Regions from separate parts of the Rhizobium sp. NZLR1 genome, predicted to be linked through region 2. Evidence: riboswitches for the same ligand, from Rfam matches in the RefSeq annotation. Region 2 holds a riboswitch; each other region holds the start of a gene.

Region 1 (6,018 bases), on a different replicon from region 2:
GGCGATCATGACGGGGTCGATGACGATGGGGATGCTGCGCCGGTCGGCCAGTGCGGCAACAAGCGCGTTGGCGACGGCATCGGCGATGCCGGCATTGGCGATCATGCCGATCTTGACGGCATCGACGCGCACATCGGCAAAGACGGCGTTGATCTGGTCGGCGACGAATTGCGGCGGCACCAGATGCACCCCGGTGACACCTTGAGTGTTCTGCGCCGTCAGCGCGGTCAGTACCGCCATGCCGTAGACGCCGCGAGCGGAAAAGGCCTTGAGATCGGCCTGGATGCCGGCGCCGCCCGAGGGATCGGAGCCGGCGATAGAGAGGACGTTGCGGATCATGCGCGGGCCTTTCGGATTTCTCCGGCGATGCGGCGAGCGGCGGCTTCAGGGTCCGGCGTGCCGCAGATGGCGGAGACGACGGCAAGCCCCTTGGCGCCCGCGTCAAAGACTTCGGCCACATGCTCTGCCTTCAGGCCGCCGATCGCAACCGACGGCACCGGCGAAGCCGCCACCAGCCTTGCCAGGCCCTCAAAGCCGATCGGCTGCTTGTGGTCGGCCTTGGTCGGCGTCGCAAACACCGGGCCGACGCCGGTATAATCGACGAGGCTGGGATCGACGGCAGCGGCGAGCGCCTCGGTCTCGACCGACAGGCCGAGGATCATTCCGGGGCCGATCATCTTGCGCGCTCTCGCCGCATCCATGTCTTCCTGGCCGATATGCAGGCCGTCGGCGCCGATGGCGATAGCCGCCTCGACATCGTCGTTGACGATGAGCAGGGCGCCGGTGCCATCAAGCGCCTGTTTCAACGCGCGTCCGGTCTCGATCATCCCGGTCGTGCCGGCATGTTTGTCGCGCAGTTGCACCATTGTCGCACCGCCGGCAACGGCAAGGCGGGCGGTCTCGACCATGCCGATCCCGGCGCAGAGATCGGGGTCGAGGACGAGATAGAGCGAAAGATCGAAGGTCTTCATGCGGCCCATATCCTGGCCCTGGCATCGAGCGTTTCGGCGTCAAGCGCGTTCAGCGCATCGAGGAAGCGCCAGGCGAAGGAGCCGGGACCGGCCGCACCGAGTGCTGCCTCTTCGCCGGCGATGGCGAAGGTTGCAAGGGCTGCGACCGTCGCCCCGAACATATCCTCGGGCACTGTGGCGGCAAAGGCGCCGACGAGGCAGGTGAGCGAGCAGCCGAGGGCGGTGACCTGCGGCATCAAGGCCGATCCGCCTGTGATCCGCACCGCCCGCTCCCCATCGGTGACGAAATCGACTGCACCGGTGACGGCGACGACCGCCTGCTGGCGCTCGGCGAGCCATCGCGCCGAACCTTCCGCCTGTTCAACCGGATCGCGGCTGTCGACGCCCTGGCCGCGGCTCTCGCCGCCGGCGAGCGCGATGATCTCGGAGGCATTGCCACGGATGATCGTGGGCTTGAGCGCCAGCAGACCGGCGACCGCATCGCGGCGGAAAGCCGTGGCATAATGGGCGACCGGATCGAGCACCCAGGGTTTGCCGGCTGAGGTCGCTGCCTTCGCCGCCGCCTGCATGCCGTCGATCCATTGCGGCGACAGCGTGCCGATGTTGACCGTCAGCGCATTGGCGATGTCGGCGAATTCGCCGGCTTCCTCTGCGGCATGCACCATGGCGGGCGAGGCGCCGGCGGCCAGCAGAACATTTGCGGCAATGTTCATGGCGACGTAATTGGTGATGCACTGAACGAGCGGCGGCTTTTCGCGCATCGCCTTCAGCATGGCTCCTGGTGTGGTCCTGGTCTGCATGTGGCCCCTTTCAGGCGGGGGCGGGCACGGGGTCATTCGTACGGCAGTGCCGCGACCCCGAGCGACTCCCTCCGCCGGCATTATCCGGTTCAGGTTCGAAGGGTGCTTCTCAGCCCGTCTGTCGACGGGCGCCCCTGTCTCTCATCGCGCTCTTTTTCGCAGAGAATGAGGCGGATGTCATCTCGAAAATGACAGTCCTATTTGTGTGGCATTTACAGCAGGGGCAACGAATAGAACGGCCAACATTCGTGGATCACCCCAGATCGTGTCCGCAGAGAATCTTATAATAGCGTCTAACTCAAATCATGAAGATCCGTCGCAATCGCCAACCCGATCGAGAACTCCGAAAAGCGCACCGTCAACCCGCTGCGCTCCGGCGTGCAGGCCATCGGCCCGACCTCGTAACCGTCGGCGGCCGGGAAGGGCGCTAGCCGCAGCAGCGGCCAGCGGCTCCCGTCGCAAGAGGTCTGGATGCGCAGGGCGCCGTTGGCGAGGGTGACGCGGATGTGGAAATCTTCGAGTCCCTTGAAGGGTTGTGACACCGACCAGTCGGACCTGCCGTCGGTGACGACGGTGCTGAGGAAAGCTTCGCCGTCGGTGAATTCCACGCCTGTTTTTACCCAGCGTTTCCCGTCGAGGCGCACCATCAGGCCAGCCTGGTCGTAGAGGGTGCGGAATTCGCCCTGGATGCGGATCTGGGCGGTGAAGCTCTCTGCCGTGGGAAAGGCGAGGAAATGGCCGCTGTCGCGGGTGAAGCCGTAATGGGTTTCCCGCCAGAAATCGGTTTTTTCATCGGTCGTCAGGGTGAGGGCGGTGTCGTCGGCGTGCCAGCTGGCCGGTTCGTTCAGCCATTTTCCGCCCTTGAAATTGATGTTCATTCTTTTCTCCCGTTCCGCTGAAGCCTGACCATCCGTGTGCTTGGCATAATGCGCAGCCTTCGTGCAGGGCGCAGCCGAAGATTGTGTTTTCTCGCGTTCTGGTATCCCGGCAGAGGCATAATCGGTCACCCACGCTTGACAGGATCAATCCAGCTCTTATTCTGTTACAAAAAGATTGATTACATAATTGTGGAACTTGACCGGGAGCCCTCACATGAAAACACTTGTCGCATTTCTCCTTGGCACCGCGCTTGTCGCCCTGCCCTCGACCCTGCTTGCCCAGGAAAAGGGCGGCGTCATCAATGTCGCGACGATCGGCGAGCCGCCGACGCTTGATCCGATGTCGTCGACGGCCGATCTCGTCGGCATTGTCACCCAGCATATTTTCGAAACGCTCTACACTTTCGACAAGAGCTGGAACGTCACGCCGCTGCTGGCCGAAAGCCTGCCTGAGATCAGCGCCGATGGCAAAACTTATACGATCAAGCTCAGGACCGGCATCAAGTTCCACGACAATAGCGACATGACCTCGGACGATGTGGTCGCCTCGCTGACCCGCTGGATGAAGATCGCCTCGCGCGGCAAGCAGGTGTCGGGCTTCATCGACAAGATCACTGCTGTCGATCCTTCGACCGTCACAATCACGCTGAAGCAGCCCTATGCGCCGCTGACTTCGCTGCTTGCCTTCAATAATTCGGCGGCGATCATCATTCCCTCGGAAAAACAGGACGAGCCGATGAAGGAGTTCATCGGCACCGGTCCCTATATGCTGAAGGAGCGCAAGGCCGACCAGTATATCCAGCTCGTCCGCTTCGATGGCTACAAGTCCCGTGACGGCGACAGCAATGGCTATGGCGGCGCCCGCCATCAATATCTCGATGAAATCCGCTTCGTGCCGGTGCCCGATCCGAACACCCGTGTCGAAGCCGCCGTCTCCGGCCAGTATGATTATGTCGATTCGATCGCCGTCGAATCCTACGACAAGGTGAAGGCGTCGACTGCCTCGCAGCCGGTCATGTTGAAGCCCTTCGGCTATCCGGTCTTCGTCTTCAACACGAAGGAAGGTGTTGCTGGGAATGTCGAGGTCCGCAAGGCGATCCGCCAGGCGCTCAGCATGGAAGACATGCTCGCCGCCGCTTTCGGCAGCAAGGATTTCTATGCGCTCGACGGCGCCATCTATCCGAAGTCCTTTTCCTGGTCGACCGATGCCGGCGTCGAAGGCGCCTATAATCTCGCGGATCCGGAAGGGGCGGCCGCTGCTGCCAAGAAGGCCGGTTATAATGGCGAGCCGATCCGCATCCTGACCAGCCGGCAGTACGAATTCCACTATAAGATGGCGCAGGTCGCCGCAGAATATCTGAAGCTTGCCGGCTTCACCGTCGATATGCAGGTGGTGGACTGGGCGACGCTGACCCAGCGCCGCACCGATCCGAAGCTCTGGGATGTCTACATCACCCACAGCCCGTTCCTGCCGGAGCCGGCCCTGATCGGCTCGCTTTCGACCAGCTCGCCCGGCTGGTGGGATACGCCGGCCCGCAAGGCCGCCGTCGATGCCTTCACCGCCGAGGTCGACCCGAAGAAGCGCGTCGCGCTCTGGGCCGATGTCCAGAAGGCTATCTATACAGATGCGCCCTTTATGAAGATCGGCGATTTCAACGCCGTCTCGGCGAAATCGGTCAAGCTCGAAGGTGTCGATCCGGCCCCATGGCCGTATTTCTGGAACGCTTCGATCAAGAAGTAAACATCGCCGTCGGCGCCGGCCCTTCGTGGCCGGTGCCGGTCTTCTTTTCTGCCGCATCTGCAAGGGCTTGAAGGCCAGCATTCATGATCCGCTACATCCTCCAGCGCCTGTTCGGCATGATCGTCGTGATGTTTCTCGTCGTCACGATCGTCTTCGTCATCGTGCGCGTGACGCCGGGGGACCCGGCTGCCGTCATGCTCGGGCCAGATGCGACGCCGCAGGATGTTGCCGATCTTCGGGCCCGCCTCGGCCTCGATCAGTCGCTCGGCCTGCAGTACGTCTATTATATCGGTCAGCTGCTGAGGGGCGATCTCGGCCAGTCGATCTTCCTCAACATGCCGGTCACCTCGGCTCTGCTCGACCGCGCCGAGCCGACCTTCTTCCTGACGCTGTTTTCGCTGGCCATTGCCGGCGTCATCGCGCTGCCGATCGGCATCTATGCGGCCTATCGGCGCGGCTCCTTCGTCGACCAGGCGGCAACGACGCTGGCGATGTTTGCCGCCAGCATCCCAAGCTTCTGGCTCGGCCTCATCCTGATGCAGTTCTTCGCCGTTCGGCTCAACCTTTTCCCGGTCTCGGGTTATGGCGGCCCCGGCTCGACCTTCCTTGAGCGGATGTATCATCTGACCCTGCCGGCCTTCGCGCTCGGCATCGTCTCCTCGGCGCTGATCCTGCGTTTCACCCGCGCGTCGATGCTCGATGTGCTCGGCGATGATTATATCCGCACGGCGCGCGCCAAGGGGCTGGTCGAGCGCAAGGTCATCCTCAAGCACGCGCTGAAGAATGCGCTGATCCCGATCCTGACGGTGCTCGGCCTGACGGCGGCGGTGCTGATTTCGGGCGCCGTCGTCACCGAGACCGTCTTCGGCCTGCCGGGTGTCGGCAATCTCGTCGTCTCGGCGGTGCTGCGCCGCGATTACCCCGTCATCCAGGGGGCGCTGCTCGTCATCGCCGCCCTCTACGTGCTGATCAATTTTGCAATCGACATGCTCTATCTGCTGGTCGATCCGAGGGTGCGCTACTGATGGCCGATATCGCGATCAAGCCCGCCGAGAGCGAAGGCAGCAAATTCGTCCGCCGCCTGCTGAAGCGCAAGACGGTGGCTTTCGGCCTGCTGATCCTGACGATCTTCGTGCTGCTGGCTGTCTTCGCCCCTGTCGTCGCGCCCTATTCGCCGTCCAAACTTTCCATCGTCAACCGGCTGAAACCGCCGAGCGGCACCTTTTTCTTCGGCACCGACGAGTTCGGCCGCGACGTCTTCTCGCGCACGATCTTTGCCGGCCGCCTGTCGCTGCTCGTCGGGGTGGCGGTCGTCAGCCTGTCAGCCGTGATCGGCGTGACACTCGGCCTGCTTGCCGGTTTTTTCCAGAAGCTCGATACGCCGATCGCCCGGCTGATCGACGCGATGATGGCCTTTCCCGATATTCTGCTGGCGATCGCGCTTGTCGCCGCCCTCGGTCCCTCCTTGACCACGGTTATCATCGCGCTGTCGATCGTTTATGCGCCCCGCCTTGCCCGCATCGTCCGTGCGTCGACGCTGGTCATTCGCGAGCTGCCCTATGTCGAGGCGGCAAGGGCGCTCGGCATTTCGACCTTCCACATCATGACCCGGCATGTGCTGCGCAATC
Region 2 (6,018 bases):
CTCGCGCTGCAACTTCTTTTTCAAAAAACGGAGCGCTTGCTCAACGTTATTATCACGTACCAAAACTTGCATTCTAAACTCCCTAGGATCACTGACGCGCCTCATTAGATCCATGTGCTTTTACGAGCAAGGCTTGGAAGACCGATTGCCTAAATTCTTTGTCGTCACTGTTTCATGGCACGATCGCGAATGGGCTAGAGGTAAGCCTTGCCAGCGGTTGATGGGTCAGAAGTTCATATCCTTTGAAGACCGGTGAGCTTTCGGTGTCCATATTGTTCAAACTCCGACTTTTTTGATGGTGCCATTTCCGTGGCGATCTGCTGATTTACAATCCATTGCCAATGGCTTCCTGAGGACCTATTGAAGATTGCGGATTCTCGCCTGCGCTGTCGCGACGATCCATTGCTTTGTTCTCAGTTCCGGATTTTCATGCCGCATGATGTCGGTCACGACCGCGACGCTATCCGCCCCGTGAGCAAGGGCGTCTTCGATCCGTTCGACATTCAACCCGCCGATGGCGACCAGAGGCAGGTCGCCGATGCGCGATTTCCATTCGCTCAGCCGCGTCAGCCCTTGCGGCGCCCATTTCATCTGCTTGAGGATCGTCGTGTAGACCGGACCGAGTGCGATATAATCAGGCCTCGCTGCCAGTGCGGTTTCCAGCTCGCGTTCGTCGTGCGTTGAGAGGCCGAGTTTCAGGCCACTCGCTCGGATCGCGTCGAGGTCCGCTGTCGCAAGATCCTCCTGGCCGAGGTGTACGAAGCCGCAACCTTCCTCGATCGCAAGCCGCCAGTGGTCGTTGACGACCAGCTGAGATTGATGTTTAGCGCAGACTGCAACTGCGCGACGGATCTCGGCGCGTAGTTCAGTCTCCGGACGATCCTTGATGCGCAACTGCACCAGCTTGACGCCAAGCGGCACCAGCCGGGCAATCCACTCGGCGCTGTCGACGATCAGGTAGAACGGATCGAGCTTCATGTGAACACCGCCTTTCCGATCACCGGCGTGGAGGGGACGGCCATGTCGCGCGGCTCCAGCACGCCAGCGTCAAAGGCCTGCTTGCCGGCGGCGATTGCCGCGGCAAAGGCGGCTGCCATCGCCGCGGGATCTCCGGCGCCGGCAACGGCGGTGTTGAGCAGAACCGCATCGAAACCGAGCTCCATGACTGCCGTTGCGTGCGACGGCCGACCGATGCCGGCATCGACGATCAGCGACACGTCAGGGAAATGGGCCCGCATTGCTCTGAGCGCTGTCGGATTGAGCGGCCCGGCGGCACTGCCGATCGGAGCGCACCAAGGCATCAGCACCTTGCAGCCGGCCTCCAGCAGTCGTTCGGCCACGACCAGATCGTCGGTCGTGTACGGGAAGACTTCGAAACCTTCGTTGACGAGAATGCGAGCCGCCTCGACGAGGCCGAAGACATCCGGCTGTAGCGTATCATGGTTGCCGATGACCTCGAGCTTGATCCAGTCGGTGGCGAATAGCTCGCGTGCCATCCTTGCGGTCAGCACCGCTTCCCCGACGCTGTGGCAACCTGCAGTGTTGGGAAGGATACGAACGCCGAGTGCGCGGATCATCTCGAAGAAGGCGCCCCCAGTGCGGCCGCCAGACATCTCACGACGAAGCGAGACGGTGACTATTTCCGTCGCCGATTGCCTGACAGCCTCGGAGAGGACGGCAGGAGAGGGGTATCGCGCTGTGCCGAGCAGCAGACGGGAGTTTATTTCGGATCCATAAAGCGTCAGCATCCGTCAGCCTCCTTGCATCGGCGACAGGATTTCGATCCTGTCATTGTCGTTGAGCGAACGATTGAACCGGTCTTCGCGATGGACCAGCTCACCGTTGACGGCTGTCGCCAGCCAGTCACCCTCGTATTCCATCAGGACTAAAAGCTCCGACAGCGTCTCAGCCGCGACATCCTGGGCCTCGCCATTAACGATCACTTTCATGAGGCATTCCTTCCCGTGGTATGTTGGTTGAAGACAAGTTCAGCCGCCTCGGCCGCCATGGCTGGCGCGAGCAGAAAGCCGTGACGGTAGAGGCCGTTGAGCGAGATCACCTTTCCCTGATGGCTTGCACGTGGAAGATTGTCCGGAAAGGCTGGGCGGATTCCGACACCCGTTTCGATTATGGTTGCATCGGCAAAGGCCGGAAATAGCGTGTATGCAGCGTTGAGCAGTTCCATCAGTGAACGGGCGACAATAGGCCCGTCGAATTCCGTCTCGATCATCGTCGCGCCGACCATGAACAGACCGTCTCCACGCGGGACGATGTAGACGGGGAAACGCGGATGGAGCAGGCGGACCGGCCGGGAGAGATCCACGTCAAAGCTTTTAAGGTAAAGCATTTCGCCGCGGACGCCGCGTAACTCCTTGGCCTCGCCGATCTGCGCAGCGCCCGTGCAATCGACGACACTGTCGAAGCTCTCCTCATGCGAGCTCTCGCCCACGAAGGTGACCCCCTGAACCGTCAGCTTGGTGCGCAGCAGAGTCAAAACTCGCCGGGGATCGAGATGGGCTTCGCGGCGAAAGAACAGCCCGTGCCGGAACCGCCCGGCAAGGGAGGGTTCCAGCGCCGCGATCGCCGGCTCTTCCAGCCATTCATAACCCGTCGTGCGGCAGGCAAAGCGTCGCAGTTCACCAAGATCGCGAGCCGAGGCGACCACGAGCGTTCCGTTTCGTCGCACCTCTCCCGGCACAATTGCCTCCCATTTGTCGGCGGCGGTGAGACCGCGCATGAGTACCGCAACATCAGCACTCTCCCGCTCGCACCAGGGCGCCAACATTCCGCCCGCGAGCCACGAAGCAGCACGCAGGAAACCGTCATATGGATCGAGCACAGTGACCTCGGCATCTCGAGCGCGCAGTTCATGCGCCACCGTCAGGCCGGCAACGCCGGCCCCTTTGACAAGAACACGCATCTCATTCGCTCGTTTGCTGCAGGGTTTCTACCGGCATATAGAGGCCGCCGCCCTCGCGATAACGTGCCGCCATCGCCTCCAGTCCCTCCTTCTGCGCTTCGGCGCGGATATCGTGCGAGATGCGCATCGAGCAGAATTTCGGTCCGCACATGGAGCAGAAATGCGCGACCTTGTGCGCCTCCTTCGGCAGCGTCTCGTCGTGGAAGCTGCGGGCGGTTTCGGGGTCCAGCGAGAGGTTGAACTGATCCTCCCAGCGGAATTCGAAACGGGCACGCGAGAGCGCGTCATCGCGCAGCTGTGCCGCCGGATGCCCCTTGGCGAGATCGGCGGCGTGAGCCGCTATCTTGTAGGTGATGACGCCTACCTTCACGTCGTTGCGGTCGGGAAGCCCCAGATGCTCCTTGGGCGTGACGTAGCAGAGCATCGCCGTGCCGAACCAGCCGATCATCGCTGCGCCTATCCCAGAGGTGATGTGATCGTAACCCGGCGCGATATCGGTCGTCAGCGGCCCGAGCGTGTAGAAAGGCGCCTTGCCGCAGACTTCGAGCTGCTTGTCCATGTTCTCCTTGATCTTGTGCATCGGCACATGGCCGGGGCCTTCGATCATCACCTGGCAGTCTTTCGCCCAGGCGACCTTGGTCAGTTCTCCCAGTGTTTCCAGTTCGGCGAACTGCGCCGCATCATTCGCGTCAGCGATCGAGCCGGGGCGCAGGCCATCGCCGAGCGAGAAGGAGACGTCATAGGCGCGGCAGATGTCGCAGATCTCCTCGAAATGCTCGTAGAGGAAGCTTTCGCGGTGATGACGGAGACACCACTTCGCCATGATCGAACCGCCGCGCGAGACAATGCCGGTCACCCGGTTGACGGTGAGCGGGATGTAGTGAAGCCGCACGCCGGCATGGATGGTGAAATAATCGACGCCCTGTTCGGCCTGTTCGATCAGCGTGTCGCGATACACCTCCCAGGTCAGGTTCTCGGCAATGCCATCGACCTTCTCCAGCGCCTGATAGAGCGGCACGGTACCGATCGGCACGGGCGAATTGCGGATGATCCATTCGCGGATGTTGTGGATGTTGCGGCCGGTGGAGAGATCCATGACGGTATCGGCGCCCCAGCGGGCCGCCCAGACCATCTTCTCAACCTCCTCCGCCATCGATGAGGTGACGGCGGAGTTGCCGATATTGGCGTTGATCTTCACCAGAAAATTGCGGCCGATGATCATCGGTTCGGCTTCCGGATGGTTGATGTTGGCGGGGATGATCGCCCGACCCGCCGCCACTTCCTGCCGGACGAATTCCGCCGTCACATGGTCGGGAATGTGGGCGCCGAAACTTTCGCCGTCGCGGACTATGGCGTCCGCCTGCGCCTTGCGGCCGAGGTTTTCGCGGATGGCTATGAATTCCATCTCGGGCGTGATGATGCCGGCGCGCGCATAAGAGAGCTGGGTGACTGCACTGCCATCCTTTGCGCGCAGCGGCTGGCGTAGCGCGGGGAATTCGGGCGTCAGCCTTTCGCCGCTGGCAAAGCCGTTGTCTTCGGGACGGACATGGCGGCCCTTATAGGCCTCGACGTCGCCGCGGGCGAGAACCCAGTCACGTCGCAGTGAGGGCAGCCCCTGTTCGATACGGATCTCGGTGCCCTCGATCGTATAGGGGCCGGACGAGTCGTAGACGACAACGGGCGGCTCGCCCGATGTCGGATGCAGGCTGATTTCGCGCATCGGCACGCAAATGTCGGGATGGATGTCCCCCCGACTGTAGATCTTCCTGGATGCCGGCAAGGGGCCGGTGGTGACGGTTGGGGTGATATTCTTTGCGGCGATGTTCATGGTTTGAGGCTCCAAGTTTGAGTTTGGAGACCCAGTCCTCAGCCGGAATGATGGAAAGACGCCGGCACGGATTCCACGCGTGAATCCGAAACCTCTCGAGCGCTTGCACCGTCCCTACGCCAGTATGAACTGGATCAGGTTCAACGGGTCACTGCGCGCGATAGCAGTATCTCAGCCCCTTGCCGGGACCCCCCTGGTGAATGCCAAAAAGGGTAGAGGCTTGCCGAGGGGACTGTCAAGCGACAATCTGCGACGGCTTGGGGTCAGGTTACACTCAGGCTATCGTGCTTGGTCGCCGCGATCAAACGAATCGACAAGTCAGTCGCCCGACCGGCACGCTTCCGCAAGGCAGGCGCTTTTGTCGCATGCAGTGGCTGTCGATTTTTATCCCGCGCAGTTCAGCAAGTATGCTGAGTACCGAAGCGCTATTGAGAAAGCAGGCGCGGAACTGGAAAGTCTAGTACTTTGTCCGTGTAGCTTTCGACCAAGGCGCTAAACGGCGTGCCGTCTCGAAGTTTCAGTATGGCACGATGTTCGAGCAGGAACGGCGGCAGGCTGAGGGAACTTGTTTCATGCGCTGTTAAGCCCTCCATGTCCCAGCCTTCGGATAGAGGGGACCAGAGCAACTTGGCAGACAGGTTTGTGCGAGTGAAATTAAGAGCCTGAACGGCTCTGCCAAACGCGATATCGCTGGTCTTCAAAGCCTGATTCATCTCTGCAGTTAATTTTGCGGGTACATACCAATTGTCGGCTTCCGACAAGACGCGGTCGCCGCAGACCAGGCGGACGCGGCGATAAGCGATCAGCTCACCGGGTCCGACGGTCAGAAGTTCACGGATGTGCTCATCGGCCGGCTTGTCTTGCCCGCCCACACGCTGAGCTACAATCTTAGAACCTTCCGGTGCGAGCTTGTGCGCGGCGCACCAGCGATCAAGGGTCAACGTAGCACTGGCGTTACTCAGGAGATTGGCATTCAAGGTCTGAAGGACCGCAAGCGCTTCCACTCGAGATGTCGGCGAGTTCAGCCACTGAGACCCTATAGACGGTTCTTGCGCAATTGCGATCTGGGTGCCCAGGACGATGGCAGTCGCTGCAAGTGCGGCGATGCGAATGCGTTTCGAAGAACAAAATGACACGGAGAACGGTTCCTTTCTGCAGTAAATTTGATGGGCGAACCCTGCGCGTCAAATTTCCTTGATTTTGGCAGGCGAGCGCGCGTTGTCAGCGTATTTGATGCCAGCAGCAAGATTTGAACTGCGCCTTGCGGGTA
Region 3 (6,018 bases), on a different replicon from region 2:
CAGCGTCAGGCTGAGGGTGAAGCTGACGGTTGCGGCCACCCAGAAGCCCGGAGCGATGCGTGCCGCCCTGCGGATTGTGTAATGGCGGAGGCTGGGCATGGTGCTGCCGTCGTCGATCGCGCGCCAGAAGGGATGGGCAAGAAGAAAGCCGCTAAGCACGAAGAAGATGGCAACGCCGAAATTGCCGAAGCGGAGGATGTTTGCGGTGGGTCCCAGTTCGTCGGGAATTCTGCGCATATCCAGCCGGAGCGCGAGATGGTGGGCGAACACCAGCAGACAGGCTGCCGCGCGCAGAAAGTCCGCTCCGGCCAGTCTCTCCTGTTGGCGCATCTTGTCCCTCGCCTTACAGCGCCGCGCGCCTTTCAGACGCGTGGCACTGTAACACTTTGAATAACTGCATAATTTTTTCTTATATCGATTCCGATTTAAGAAATTATGCAGTGCCCAAGGGCTTTTCCGCGGAAAACCGCGATGGGCAAGGCGGGAATGGCTCAGGCCAGCAGTTCGTTGGTATAATAGGCGGAGAAGTCCGGCTTCTCCTTGAGTACGGCGCCATTCGCGTCGACCAGGATGCCGTTCGCGACCAGGAAGCCGCCGATGGCATCGGCCTTGGCCGGGTCGAGGGTGCCGATTACGCCGGCCTCGGACTTCAGGAAGTGTCCGTCGATCAATGCCTTCTGCGAAGCTTTCACCAGTTCCGTGTTCATCAGCGCGCCGTTGCTTCCTGATATCAGCAGCTCGCAGGCTTCGTCGGGATGATCGACGGAATAGGCATAACCCTTTCGCGTTGCCTGAATGAAAGCGCGGGCATTTTCCTGATTTGCCGAGAGATAGGCGTCGCTGGAGACGATGACCGTCGTCTGTTCGTCGGGAACGCCATAGTCGGCATAGTGGAAGCGGCCGATCTTGCGTTTTTCCAGCTCGGCGGCGATGCCTTCCCAGGTGTAGATCTCCAGTGTGAAATCGATCGAGCCATTGTCCAGCGCCTCGTAGGCGGAAGTGCCGAGCGTGACGGTCTTGACCTCGCCTTTGCCGCCATCGTTGCGGATCATCGCGGAGATCAAAGCGCTCTCCCAGGTTCCGCCGAAGCCGCCGTAGGTCTTGCCGTCGAGATCTCTAGGGCTTTTGATGTCGTCGCGTCCGCCCTTGTAGATAAGGCGCGCTGTTTCGGTCTGGACGACGCCGTAGACCATCTTCACGTCGCCGCCGGCGGCGCGCTGCATGAGGGCCTCGATCTCGCTGCTGATGCCGAAATCGGCGACGCCGTTCGACACCAGCGTTCCGGCGCTGGTGTCGGCATAGGGAAGGATCTCGACGTCGAGGCCGGCGGCGGTATAGAAGCCCCTCGCCTTGGCGACATAGATGCCGATATGGTTGGTGTTGGGTGTCCAATCGAGCGCCATGCGCACCTTTGCGGGCGCTGACTGGCCGAAGGCCGGGCGGCCGGCAAGGCTTGCGGCGATGGCGGCTAAGATCGTCTGGCGACGGGTGAGAAGCAGCATGGTGACCTCCTCAGGTCTCTAGAGCATGATGCCGAAAAGTGTGAGCGGTTTTCTCACGACATCATGCTCTAACTCTATAATGTAGAACAGGATTCAGATTTTAAGCCGACCGGCCTAAAATCATCCTGTTCGAGCGGATGAAGCAGTGTTTGCAGGATTTCGGTTTCGATCGCCTGGGCCGCCGGCGAGCCGAGATCGGCAAGGCTTCTCGGACGGGGCAGGGGAACGTGGAATTCGCGGATGATACGCGCCGGGCGGGCCGAAAGCACGTAGATCCGGTCGGAGAGGAACACGGCCTCGCGGACGTCGTGGGTGATCAGCAGCGCCGTCCAGCGGTGTTCGGTCCACATGCTCTGCAGCCATTCCTGGATCTGTGTGCGCGTCAGCGCGTCGAGCGCGCCGAACGGCTCGTCGAGCAGCAGCATGTCCTGGGTCTGGACGACAGTGCGCAGCAGGGCGGCGCGCTGGCGCATGCCGCCTGATAGTTCGGATGGATAATGGTGTTCAAAACCGGCAAGGCCGAAGCGCTCAAACAGTGGCGCCACAGTGGCGCGGGCAGCGCGGCGGCTCATGCCACGCACTTCGAGGCCAAGTGCCGCATTGTCGATGATCCGGCGCCAGGGCATCAGCGCATCGCGCTGCGGCATGAAGGCGAATGAATGCGGCGCCCGTTCCAGCGGCGCGTCCTTGAAAAGCACGGTGCCGGAATCGGGGCGAAGCGCCTGTGTCAGCAATCGGAGCACCGTCGACTTTCCTGAGCCGGACGGGCCGACGATCGAAACGAACTCGCCGTTTGCCACAGTGAGCGAAATATCGCCCAGCACCTTCATGCCGTCGAAGGACTTCGAGATGTTGCGCAGTTCGACCATCGTATCGCTCATCGCCGCGACTCCTGGGATCGTTGCCAGGGCATGACGAGGCGCTGGATCAATAGCGTCAGCCCGAAGAGGCAGAGTGTGAGCGCGGCGCTGATAACGACGGCGGCAAGCACGAGATCGGGGCGGAAATTGTTCTTGGCGTTGAGGATATAGATGCCGAGGCCGCGGGCGGCGCCGGCATATTCGGCAAAGATCGCGCCGACGACGGCATAGGTGATCGAGATCCTGAGGCCGGCGAAGAAATAGGGCAGCGCGGAGGGAAGCCGCGCCAGGCGGAAAATCCGCCAGCGGCTCGCCTTCATCGAGTTCAGCAATTCGGCGATGTCGCGGTCGGTCGATTGATAGCCCTGCAGCAGGGCGACCAACAGCGGAAAGAAGGTGACTAGCGCCACCAGCAGGATCTTCGGCAACAGGCCGAAACCGAACCAGAGGACGACAAGGGGCGCGATCGCCACCAGCGGCAGCGTCTGGCTGGCGATGAAAATCGGTAGCAATGCCCGGCGCATGAAAGACACGAAATCCATCAGGATCGAAGCGGCGAAGGCGAAGGCAAGCGACAGCGCGAAACCGCCGAGTGTCGCACCCAGCGTCGGCCAGGTGTTTGATATCAGCGCCTCACGGTTCAGCCAGCCCTGGATGACAATGCGCGAAGGCGCCGGCAGGATGGAAGGTTTGATGCCGGAAAGATCGACATAGAGTTCCCATGCCGCCAAAAACGCGCAGCCCGCGAGAAAGGCCGGTATGCCCCGGTAGAGAGCGGCGCGGAGCGCGGCAAGGCGCGAATCCGATGGTTGTGGCGATGTCATCAGCGTTCGATTTCAGGCTTTCGTCGGGCACTGCATAATTCCTTAAATCGGAATCGATTTAAGGGAAAATTATGCAGCAATTTAAAGTGTTACGGCGTCCCTTGCGCGTCTGCTAAGACGCGCGGCGCTGTATTGGCGGAGACCGTGATGTCGAGCGTCACGTGTCCCACCGGGTCGCCGAAGCGATAGAAGGCCTCATGAATGGTCGCGAAGACGGCGCCGGCATCTCCCCCCAGCCGGGTACAGAAATTCTTGGCGTGGTCGAAGGTGCCGGAGCGCTTCAAGAAATCGATGCAGCCATAGATCTCGTCCATATGGCTGCCGGTTCCCATGACGTAGAGCGAGAATTGCGCGGCTGCCGGCTGTCCGGTCTCCGTGGTGGTTTCAACGGCGGCAAGGGCTGATGTAATCCGGTCGGCAAGCGGCTCCGCCCGGCCGGCAGAGGGCTTGACGCCGCAGATGGCGTCGTCGGGCTCACCTGGGCAGCCGCGTGAGACCGCGGCGGACAGCACGCAATGCTCGCCGGTATTGGCGGCGACGACGAAAAGATCGCGCATGGCCGCGAAGAGGACATCAGGCGGGCCGACCAGCAGGGTGGAGATATCATCGGTCTCGATGCGAAGCCGGTCGCGATAGGGGTCGAACGCCTTGACGGCATCGAGAATGATGCCGACGAAATTGCCGGACATCGGATAGAGTGACACTTGTGCGCCTGAGAACATCTGAACCTCGCTCCGCTGGCATTACCCAGATCAGCTTTGAAGGGTCCAGAGGCTTGCGCCTCGCATCTCAGCCCCGGCGATACGGAGCTCCCCTGTTATTTCGGCGGAAACTATCATCGCGGTTTTCTTCCCGCAACCGCAAAATTGCAGACCCGTCCGCGTGGTCGGAATGAACCTGATATGACGGACAACACCCGGACCGAGGTCCTGCCCGGGTGTTCCCAGAGGTTCCGTACCTGCTGGGAACGGAACCGGAGCTTTCTGTCTCAGGCGGCGATATCGGCATAGGGACGATCGATACGGGCGGTGGCGAGCGCCCGTGTCCACCATTCCAGCCTTGCCATCATTCGGCCGAGCAAGCGCAGCGCGTCGTCGGGAGTGTCGAGCCTGCCTTCCGCGTCGAAGCGGTTCCATGGCGCAGCGAAGCTGACCGAATCGCGGATCGTGACGGCGTGGAGTTCGGCAAAGACGAGGCGCAGCTGCTCTACCGCGCGCAGGCCGCCGGAAATACCGCCATAGGAAACGAAGGCGACCGGCTTGCCCTGCCAAGGCTCGAAGAAGAAATCGATGACGAATTTCAGCGAGGCGGTGAAGCTGTGATTGTATTCCGGCGTGACGATGATGAACGCGTCCGCCATGCCGAGCCGCTCGGCGAGCCTGGCGATTTCGGGATGTGCCAATTCGCGGGTGGTCGGCAGCGCAAAATCCAGCGGGTCGATGATGTCGATATCGAATTGCGGGAAGCGGATGAGCTCCTCCGTCAGCCACTTGACCACCCGGTCGCAGATGCGGCCTTCCCTCGTGCTCCCGTAGATGACCGCCAGCCTGGTGGGTGTTTTCATGTGTCGCTCCTTGTTGCGATTGGACTTTACGATTGCAGGAGCAACAGGTATAAAACCTCAACTAATATTGAGGTCAATAGGCGATGGATACGATTCCTGCGACGCCGCTCGGCAGGCTCCTGACAGTCGGTGAAGTGGCGGAGCGCAGCGGCCTCGCCGTCTCGGCGCTGCATTTTTACGAGACCAAAGGGTTGATCTCGAGCATCCGCTCCCGCGGCAACCAGCGGCGCTATGGGCGCGATGTGCTTCGCCGTCTCGGCATCATCAAGGTGGCGCAGCGTGTCGGCATTCCGCTTTCGGAAATCCAGTCAGCGTTCGAGTCCCTGCCGCAGGGACGAACGCCGACCGTTGCCGACTGGCAGACGCTGTCGGCGCGCTGGAAGGATGATCTCGACGCGCGAATCAGGCGGCTCAGCCTGTTGCGCGACCGATTGACCGGCTGCATCGGTTGCGGCTGCCTGTCGATCGAAAGCTGTCCGCTGCGTAATCCCTGCGACCGGCTTGGCAAGGAAGGGCCGGGTGCGCGGCTTCTGGAGGCCGAAAACTAGTCCTGGTTTTCCCCGGAAAGATCGGTGCGCGCCTTTCTTTCGGTCGGTGCGCTCATATGTTAAGGGCGAGTGACGCAACCGGCGGCACTGTCCGCGAGGAGGACGGCTTCGTGTTTCATCCCAGATTGTTCGAAAATCGCAATGTCGTCGTGACCGGCGCCGGCCGCGGCATCGGCCTTGAAGTCGCCCGGCAGTTTCTGGACTGCGGCGCGAAGGTGATTGTCCATACCGGGCGCAAGCCGGGACGGGATCTGCCGGATTTCCTGCTGACCGCTGAATCGGAAAGACGGGCGCTGCTGCTGCACGCCGATTTCTCCGCCATCGGTGGGGCGGCGCAATTTGCCGACGATGTCCTCGCTTTCTTCGACAGGGTGCATGTGCTCGTTAACAATGCCGGCACCATGCTTGGCCGGTTTCCCGCTGCCACGCTGACCGACGCAGAATATGAGGCAGTCATACGGCTCAACCAGACTTCGGTGGTGGCGCTGACGCGGGCATTGCTGCCGGCATTGAAGGCGGCCGAGGGCGCTGCCGTCATCAACACTGTTTCGATTTCGGCGCTGACCGGCGGAAGCCCCGGCTCTTCGATATATTCGGCCTCGAAGGCCTTTGTTGCGACCTATTCCAAGGCGCTCGCCCGCGAGCTTGCCCCGGATGGCATCCGCGTCAACTGCGTCTCGCCGGGAACGATCGAGACGGATTTCCACGAGCGCTATTCCT

Evidence for each region. Region 2 has a riboswitch for thiamine pyrophosphate ahead of thiC (phosphomethylpyrimidine synthase ThiC). Riboswitches for the same ligand answer to the same signal wherever they lie in the genome.
Region 1: another riboswitch for thiamine pyrophosphate. It lies ahead of thiM (hydroxyethylthiazole kinase); the one in region 2 lies ahead of thiC (phosphomethylpyrimidine synthase ThiC).
Region 3: another riboswitch for thiamine pyrophosphate. It lies ahead of J3O30_RS20815 (YkoF family thiamine/hydroxymethylpyrimidine-binding protein); the one in region 2 lies ahead of thiC (phosphomethylpyrimidine synthase ThiC).

Annotation. Positions count from the first base shown of each region.
Region 1 covers NZ_CP071634.1:269,516-275,533, forward strand. The annotation lists gene thiD (bifunctional hydroxymethylpyrimidine kinase/phosphomethylpyrimidine kinase) at 1-339, opposite strand, end outside; gene thiE (thiamine phosphate synthase) at 336-971, opposite strand; gene thiM (hydroxyethylthiazole kinase) at 968-1,771, opposite strand; TPP riboswitch at 1,821-1,917, opposite strand; gene J3O30_RS27920 (DUF1349 domain-containing protein) at 2,065-2,649, opposite strand; gene J3O30_RS27925 (ABC transporter substrate-binding protein) at 2,864-4,390, shown strand; gene J3O30_RS27930 (ABC transporter permease) at 4,474-5,415, shown strand; gene J3O30_RS27935 (ABC transporter permease) at 5,415-6,018, shown strand, end outside.
Region 2 covers NZ_CP071635.1:49,962-55,979, forward strand. The annotation lists gene rpsU (30S ribosomal protein S21) at 1-72, opposite strand, end outside; gene J3O30_RS29225 (thiamine phosphate synthase) at 358-978, opposite strand; gene J3O30_RS29230 (thiazole synthase) at 975-1,748, opposite strand; gene thiS (sulfur carrier protein ThiS) at 1,752-1,949, opposite strand; gene thiO (glycine oxidase ThiO) at 1,946-2,920, opposite strand; gene thiC (phosphomethylpyrimidine synthase ThiC) at 2,922-4,748, opposite strand; TPP riboswitch at 4,842-4,953, opposite strand; gene J3O30_RS29250 (hypothetical protein) at 5,174-5,884, opposite strand.
Region 3 covers NZ_CP071632.1:4,243,791-4,249,808, reverse strand. The annotation lists gene J3O30_RS20835 (acyltransferase) at 1-330, opposite strand, end outside; gene J3O30_RS20830 (ABC transporter substrate-binding protein) at 492-1,502, opposite strand; gene J3O30_RS20825 (ABC transporter ATP-binding protein) at 1,577-2,383, opposite strand; gene J3O30_RS20820 (ABC transporter permease) at 2,380-3,186, opposite strand; gene J3O30_RS20815 (YkoF family thiamine/hydroxymethylpyrimidine-binding protein) at 3,276-3,908, opposite strand; TPP riboswitch at 3,899-4,012, opposite strand; gene J3O30_RS20810 (NAD(P)H-dependent oxidoreductase) at 4,175-4,750, opposite strand; gene soxR (redox-sensitive transcriptional activator SoxR) at 4,834-5,298, shown strand; gene J3O30_RS20800 (SDR family oxidoreductase) at 5,409-6,018, shown strand, end outside.